DNA from 2 places in the Tissierella sp. QWL-11 genome. Region 1 is predicted to be linked to the other one. Evidence: a T-box and tRNA genes for the amino acid it is inferred to sense, from the RefSeq annotation. Region 1 holds a T-box; the other holds one or more tRNA genes.
What was found. A T-box is a leader RNA that pairs with one kind of tRNA and senses whether it is charged. The one in region 1 lies ahead of ileS (isoleucine--tRNA ligase), so its partner is inferred to be a tRNA-Ile.
Positions count from the first base shown of each region.

Region 1 (3,391 bases):
TGGAGTCTAAGCTAATTAAAGGATTATATATTGTAGGAGAATTGTTAGATATAGATGGAGATTGTGGAGGATTTAATTTGCAGTGGGCATGGTCATCTGGATATATTGCAGGTATTAGTGCATCCACAGATAAAATTTAGTGTTTGGAGGATATTATGTCAATAAATAATAAACTAAGAGAGCTAGAAGAGAATAATAAACAAATAAAGGTATCCTTAATAGGAGCAGGTTTAATGGGCAAAGGTATGGTCAGTCAGATGATGCTGATGAAAGGAATGATACCAGCTGTAGTAGCAAGTAATAAAATAAAAGACGCCATGGATGCCTATACTTTAGCTGGGATTTCAAAAGAAGATATAGTAATAGCTAGGAATCTAAATGATATAAATACTAGCATGGAAAGGGGAAAATATGTAGTAACTGATATTACAGAATATGCTACTAAGGCTAATTTAATCGATGTGGTAGTTGATGCTACAGGAGTCCCAAATGTAGGTGCTAAGGTTGCCATGGATTCAATTTCAAATAGAAAGCATATAGTAATGGTAAATGTTGAGGCTGATGTAACTGTTGGACCAATACTAAACAAATTAGCTAAAGAAGCAGGAGTAATTTATACAGGAACTGCTGGTGATGAACCTGGAAGTGTGAAGGAAATATATGATTTTGCAGATGCCTTAGGATTTGATATATTGGCAATTGGAAAAGGAAAAAACAATCCTATTGATTATGAAGCTACACCAAGTAGTTTAAGGGAAAAAGCACTTAAAAAGAACTTAAAACCTCTACGACTAGCTTCTTTTGTCGATGGTACAAATACAATGATTGAAATGGCTGCTATGAGTAATTCTACAGGCTTTTTGCCAGATATTAGAGGAGGACATGGACCGACAGCAACGGTAGAAGATTTGCCAAAAATCTTTAGCCTTAAAGAAGATGGGGGAATATTAAATAATAAAAAAATAGTTGACTATGTCCATGGCATAGCTCCAGGTGTATTTGTAGTAGTTAGTACAAAATTGCCTCAAGTACACGAAGAAATGAAATACTTAAGTATGGGAGAAGGCCCAAATTATGTGCTGTATAGACCATATCATTTGACTAGTTTAGAGACACCTATAACTGTTGCCAAAACTGTTATTTACAAAGAAGCTACAATAGCACCAAAGTATGATACTCCTGTAGTTGAAGTAATTACTAGAGCAAAAAAAGATTTAAAAGCTGGAGAGCATTTAGATGGTATAGGAGAATATACAGTTTTAGGAAGTATAGATACTTATGAGGTAGCTAAAAAAGAAAATTTAGTTCCTATAGGTCTTATAAATAAAAATGCAGTAGTCAAAAGAGATATCAAAAAGGGAGAATTTATTACCTACGATATGGTGGATATAGACAAGGATACAGAAATATATAAATTAAGAATGGAACAAGAAAAACTTGTTTAAATTTACTAGAATAAAATTATCCTTGACAAAATTAAGATAATTAAGTATATTAGTAGACAAGTAAAAAGACATGCATAGATAAGGACAGTAGCAAAGTAAATTTATCTTAGAGAGATAATCATTAGGTGAGAGATTATCATAAATCCTTTGTGAAGATCACCTTTGAGCATAATACCTGAAATCATTAAGGTATTACGGAGATGACCGTTATTCTATTAAGTGACAAATATACTAAGTATATTTGTAATTTAGGTGGTACCGCGAAAAACTCGTCCTAAGTCTATATAGATTTAGGACTTTTTTAATTAGAGGAGGAGAAGAATTGAAAAGATTTGATGAATTATCAAAGGACCCTGTAAAGTCAAGGGAACAAGAGATCTCAAAGTATTGGGATAGTATTGATTTATTAAATAAATCTGTTAATACCAGAGATGAAGATAAACCTTTTGTATTCTATGAAGGACCCCCTACGGCTAATGGAAAGCCAGGAATTCACCATGTAATGGCTAGGACATTGAAGGACTTAACTTGTAGATATAAGACTATGCAGGGTTATCAAGTTAAGAGAAAAGCAGGATGGGATACTCATGGACTTCCAGTAGAAATTGAAGTGGAAAAAAAGCTTAATTTAAAGGATAAACACGATATTGAAGCATATGGAGTAGAGGCATTCAATAAAGAGTGTAGAGAGTCAGTTTTCCAATATGAAAAACTTTGGAGAGATATGACGGAGAGAATGGCATATTTAATCGACTTAGACGATCCATATATAACTCTTGATAATAATTATATAGAATCTGTATGGTGGATACTTGATAAATTTTTTAAGGAAGGATTAATATATGAAGGTCACAAGATACTTCCATATTGTTCTAGATGTGGAACAGGACTTGCATCTCATGAAGTAGCTCAAGGCTATGAAGAAATAAAGACTGAGACTGTAATAGTTAAGTTTAAAAGAAAAGACAAAGATGAGTATTTCTTAGCTTGGACGACTACACCTTGGACATTGCCTTCAAATGTAGCTTTAACAGTAAATCCAAAGGAAATCTATTTGAAGGTAAAACAAAATGATGAAATCTACTATTTAAGTAAAGTATTGGCAGATAAAGTGCTAGAAGATGAATATGAAGTATTAGAAGAATTAGAAGGTAAAGACTTAGAACATATGGAATATGAGCAATTGATTCCATTTATAGATGTAAAGGGTAAGGCCTTTTTTGTAACCCTAGGAGATTATGTAACTACAGAAGATGGTACGGGGATAGTTCACTCTGCTCCAGCTTTTGGTGAAGATGACTATAATATTGGACTTAAATATGATTTAGCAGTAGTAAATCCTGTATCTGAAGATGGTAAATTCTTAGAGACTCCATGGGAAGGCAAATTTGTAATGGACGCAGATAAGGATATAATACAGTGGCTAAGAGAAGAAGGTAAACTCTTTAAAAAGCAAAAGATGAATCATAATTATCCTCATTGTTGGAGATGTCATACACCACTATTGTACTATGCTAAGCCATCTTGGTATATCCAAATGACTAAGTTAAAAGATAAGTTAATAGAAAACAATAAAGGGGTAAATTGGTATCCAGATTTTGTAGGAGAAAAAAGATTTGGAAATTGGCTTGAAAACTTAAATGACTGGGCTATTTCTAGAAGTAGATATTGGGGTACTCCATTCCCAGTATGGAAATGTGATAGCTGTGATCATGCAGATAGTGTAGGCTCTAGAGCTGAATTAGTAGAAAGATCTATAGAAGATATAGATATGGATATAGAGCTTCATAGACCATATGTAGACAATGTACATTTAAAATGTGATAAATGCGGCGGTAAAATGACTAGAGAAAAAGATGTAATAGATGTATGGTTTGACAGTGGTTCTATGCCATTTGCTCAACATCATTATCCATTTGAGCATAAGGATGATTTTGATAAATTAT
Region 1 is NZ_CM178750.1:2,309,604-2,312,994, reverse strand. It holds gene AC4PG3_RS11540 (BaiN/RdsA family NAD(P)/FAD-dependent oxidoreductase) at 1-140, shown strand, start outside; gene AC4PG3_RS11535 (NAD(P)H-dependent oxidoreductase) at 156-1,445, shown strand; T-box leader at 1,512-1,725, shown strand; gene ileS (isoleucine--tRNA ligase) at 1,768-3,391, shown strand, end outside.

Region 2 (3,391 bases), 400 kb from region 1:
AAATTGAAGGGCCGGAGTGGCGGAACTGGCAGACGCACAGGACTTAAAATCCTGCGACCCTTAAAAGGTCGTACCGGTTCGATTCCGGTCTCCGGCACCAAGTTTTACTTAAAGTAAGATTAAGTGTGCCACATATCGCGGGATGGAGCAGTCTGGTAGCTCGTCGGGCTCATAACCCGGAGGTCGTAGGTTCAAATCCTGCTCCCGCAACCATAAAAACTCTTTTAAGATAGTAGTACTCTATGAGTGCAACCAAAAATCTTTATAAAATACTTATTAATTGTATGGCCCCATGGTCAAGCGGTTAAGACATCGCCCTTTCACGGCGGTATCCGGGGTTCGAATCCCCGTGGGGTCACCATTTTAAAACTTTATATAATTAATGGGCGCATAGCTCAGTTGGGAGAGCACCTGCCTTACAAGCAGGGGGTCACAGGTTCGAGCCCTGTTGTGCCCACCATTAATTTAGTATTATTCGCGGCCTGGTAGTTCAGTTGGTTAGAATGCCAGCCTGTCACGCTGGAGGTCGAGGGTTCGAGTCCCTTCCAGGTCGCCATTTTAAATTATGCTGGCGTAGCTCAGTTGGTAGAGCAACTGACTTGTAATCAGTAGGTCGGGGGTTCAAGTCCTCTTGCCAGCTCCAACAAAATAATAGTAGTATCATTTAGATACTACATAGGGAGGAGTACCCAAGTGGCTAAAGGGGACGGACTGTAAATCCGTTAGCTCTGCTTTCACTGGTTCAAATCCAGTCTCCTCCACCATTATACCATGCGGGTGTAGCTCAGTGGTAGAGCCCCAGCCTTCCAAGCTGGTTGCGAGGGTTCGATCCCCTTCACCCGCTCCAATAAAAACATTTTATTAATTATGCGCCTATAGCTCAGCAGGATAGAGCAATGGACTTCTAATCCATGTGCCGGGGGTTCGAATCCTCCTAGGCGCGCCATTATTGGGGTGTAGCCAAGTCGGTAAGGCACTAGACTTTGACTCTAGCATTCCACAGGTTCGAGTCCTGTCACCCCAGCCAAATAAATATGATTTTTTAGTAATGCATTTTCATGATCCATTAGCTCAGCCGGTAGAGCACCTGACTTTTAATCAGGGTGTCCGGGGTTCGAATCCCCGATGGATCACCATAATTTGTCTAAAGCCATAGACAAATTTTAGTTTTCTAATACCTGGAGAGGTACCGAAGTGGTCATAACGGGGCGGTCTTGAAAACCGTTAGGGTGCAAGCCCACGTGGGTTCGAATCCCACCCTCTCCGCCAAAGATGGAGAAGTACTCAAGTGGCTGAAGAGGCTCCCCTGCTAAGGGAGTAGGTCCTTCACGGGGCGCGAGGGTTCAAATCCCTCCTTCTCCGCCATTAACACTTCTCGTAAAAACAAGGTGGATATTTGAAGTTGCCCATAATATATTGGGGCCTTTAGCTCAGTTGGTTAGAGCGCCCGGCTCATAACCGGTAGGTCCGGGGTTCGAGTCCCTGAAGGCCCACCATTTTTTTTTATCTACATATAAGCAGAGTGATAATGAAAAAGTTTCATTTTTAGCCCAGATAGCTCAGTCGGTAGAGCAGTAGACTGAAAATCTACGTGTCGCTGGTTCGATTCCGGCTCTGGGCACCAAATTAAAAAAATAGGGGTGTAGTTCAGTGGTAGAACGTCGGTCTCCAAAACCGAATGCCGTGGGTTCAAATCCTGCCACCCCTGCCATAGAATTAGACTTTAGGGCCTGTAGCTCAGGTGGTTAGAGCGCACGCCTGATAAGCGTGAGGTCGGTGGTTCGAGTCCACCCAGGCCCACCATATTATAAACTAATTTAACGAATGATACCCTATTTACTAGGGGCCTGTAGCTCAGGTGGTTAGAGCGCACGCCTGATAAGCGTGAGGTCGGTGGTTCGAGTCCACCTAGGCCCACCATATTATAAACTAATTTAACGAATAATACCCTATTTACTAGGGGCCTTTAGCTCAGTTGGTTAGAGCGCCCGGCTCATAACCGGTAGGTCTGGGGTTCGAGTCCCTGAAGGCCCACCATGGAAAAAGTACACTTGTAAGTGTACTTTTTTTTATTGTGCGCCCAGCATGGACGCAAACTAGTCGGTGAAAGTCCGATACGGGGGTTGATAGTGCCAACCGTTAGCTTAAGACAAGGGTGTCCACTGTGAGGTGGAATCTGAAGGAAGTCGGCGGCAAAACTCCGGTCTGAGGTACACGAACTACATTTGAGGCTTGACCTTGTGGATGAGGTTGCAATACAAACCAAAGTCCTAAACTATCCGAAACAGGGGAAGTAAATGTAGCAGATATATGGAGAGAAAGTTTGTATTCTTACCTGGGGAGGTCTGATAGATAAGTCATAAAAGACTACGGTCTACATGACAAACTACATAGTGATATGTAACTGAATTATCAGAAGTCAGCAGAAGTCATAGTACAAGATTAATCATGATAATCTTGGAAGGACTGAACATTAGGGAGGTGAGTAAGTTTGGCAATCTCAACAAACATGAAAAGAATACAGAAAACCAAAGATTTGGGCTGGACTGTGGAAGTAGAGATGGAAACTCAAGGTAAACAGGGAGCGTATAGTGATTTGTCGGCGAAGTCAAATCTGAAAACCAAGTCGGGATTTAATACTGAAAATCTACTCGAAAAGATTGTAGATAAGAGAAATATCTTTGAAGCATACAAAAGAGTACTAGCTAACAAAGGAAGTAGTGGAATAGATGGAATGAGAGTAGATGAACTTCTAACCTACCTGAAAGAAAACTACGAAACTTTGAAAGCAAATCTGTTAGATGGAAAATACAAAGTACAACCAGTAAAAAGAGTAGAAATACCCAAACCCAATGGAGGCATAAGACTCCTTGGAATACCAACAGTAGTAGATAGATTAATCCAGCAAGCAATAAACCAAGTGATTAATCCGATATTCGATAGAGCATTTTCAAATAATAGCTATGGATTTAGACCAGGAAGAAGTGCACACATGGCTCTAAAACAAGCTCAAACATATATAAATGAAGGATACAAACAAGTTGTAGATATGGACTTAGAAAAGTTCTTTGACAATGTAAACCATGACATATTAATGAACTTAGTATCAAGAAAGATACAAGACAAAAGAGTATTAAAATTAATAAGGAAGTATTTAAACTCAGGGATAATGTTAAATGGTATAGCAGTCAAATCAGAACAAGGAGCACCCCAAGGTGGTCCTTTAAGCCCATTACTCAGCAATATATTACTTGATGAATTAGATAAAGAATTAGAAATAAGAGGACATAAATTCTGCCGTTACGCTGATGATTGTAATATCTATGTTAAAAGCACAAGAGCAGGAGAAAGAGTCCTTAAGAGCATCACTAAATTTCTAGGAAGAAAACTA
Region 2 is NZ_CM178750.1:1,906,318-1,909,708, reverse strand. It holds tRNA gene AC4PG3_RS09400 (tRNA-Leu) at 11-100, shown strand; tRNA gene AC4PG3_RS09395 (tRNA-Met) at 137-213, shown strand; tRNA gene AC4PG3_RS09390 (tRNA-Glu) at 287-361, shown strand; tRNA gene AC4PG3_RS09385 (tRNA-Val) at 385-460, shown strand; tRNA gene AC4PG3_RS09380 (tRNA-Asp) at 480-556, shown strand; tRNA gene AC4PG3_RS09375 (tRNA-Thr) at 568-643, shown strand; tRNA gene AC4PG3_RS09370 (tRNA-Tyr) at 680-764, shown strand; tRNA gene AC4PG3_RS09365 (tRNA-Gly) at 774-847, shown strand; tRNA gene AC4PG3_RS09360 (tRNA-Arg) at 870-946, shown strand; tRNA gene AC4PG3_RS09355 (tRNA-Gln) at 951-1,027, shown strand; tRNA gene AC4PG3_RS09350 (tRNA-Lys) at 1,061-1,136, shown strand; tRNA gene AC4PG3_RS09345 (tRNA-Ser) at 1,181-1,269, shown strand; tRNA gene AC4PG3_RS09340 (tRNA-Ser) at 1,275-1,365, shown strand; tRNA gene AC4PG3_RS09335 (tRNA-Ile) at 1,420-1,496, shown strand; tRNA gene AC4PG3_RS09330 (tRNA-Phe) at 1,549-1,624, shown strand; tRNA gene AC4PG3_RS09325 (tRNA-Trp) at 1,637-1,711, shown strand; tRNA gene AC4PG3_RS09320 (tRNA-Ile) at 1,727-1,803, shown strand; tRNA gene AC4PG3_RS09315 (tRNA-Ile) at 1,844-1,920, shown strand; tRNA gene AC4PG3_RS09310 (tRNA-Ile) at 1,961-2,037, shown strand; gene ltrA (group II intron reverse transcriptase/maturase) at 2,492-3,391, shown strand, end outside.
Region 2: it encodes a tRNA-Ile, which carries the amino acid that the T-box ahead of ileS (isoleucine--tRNA ligase) is inferred to sense. The anticodon was not compared.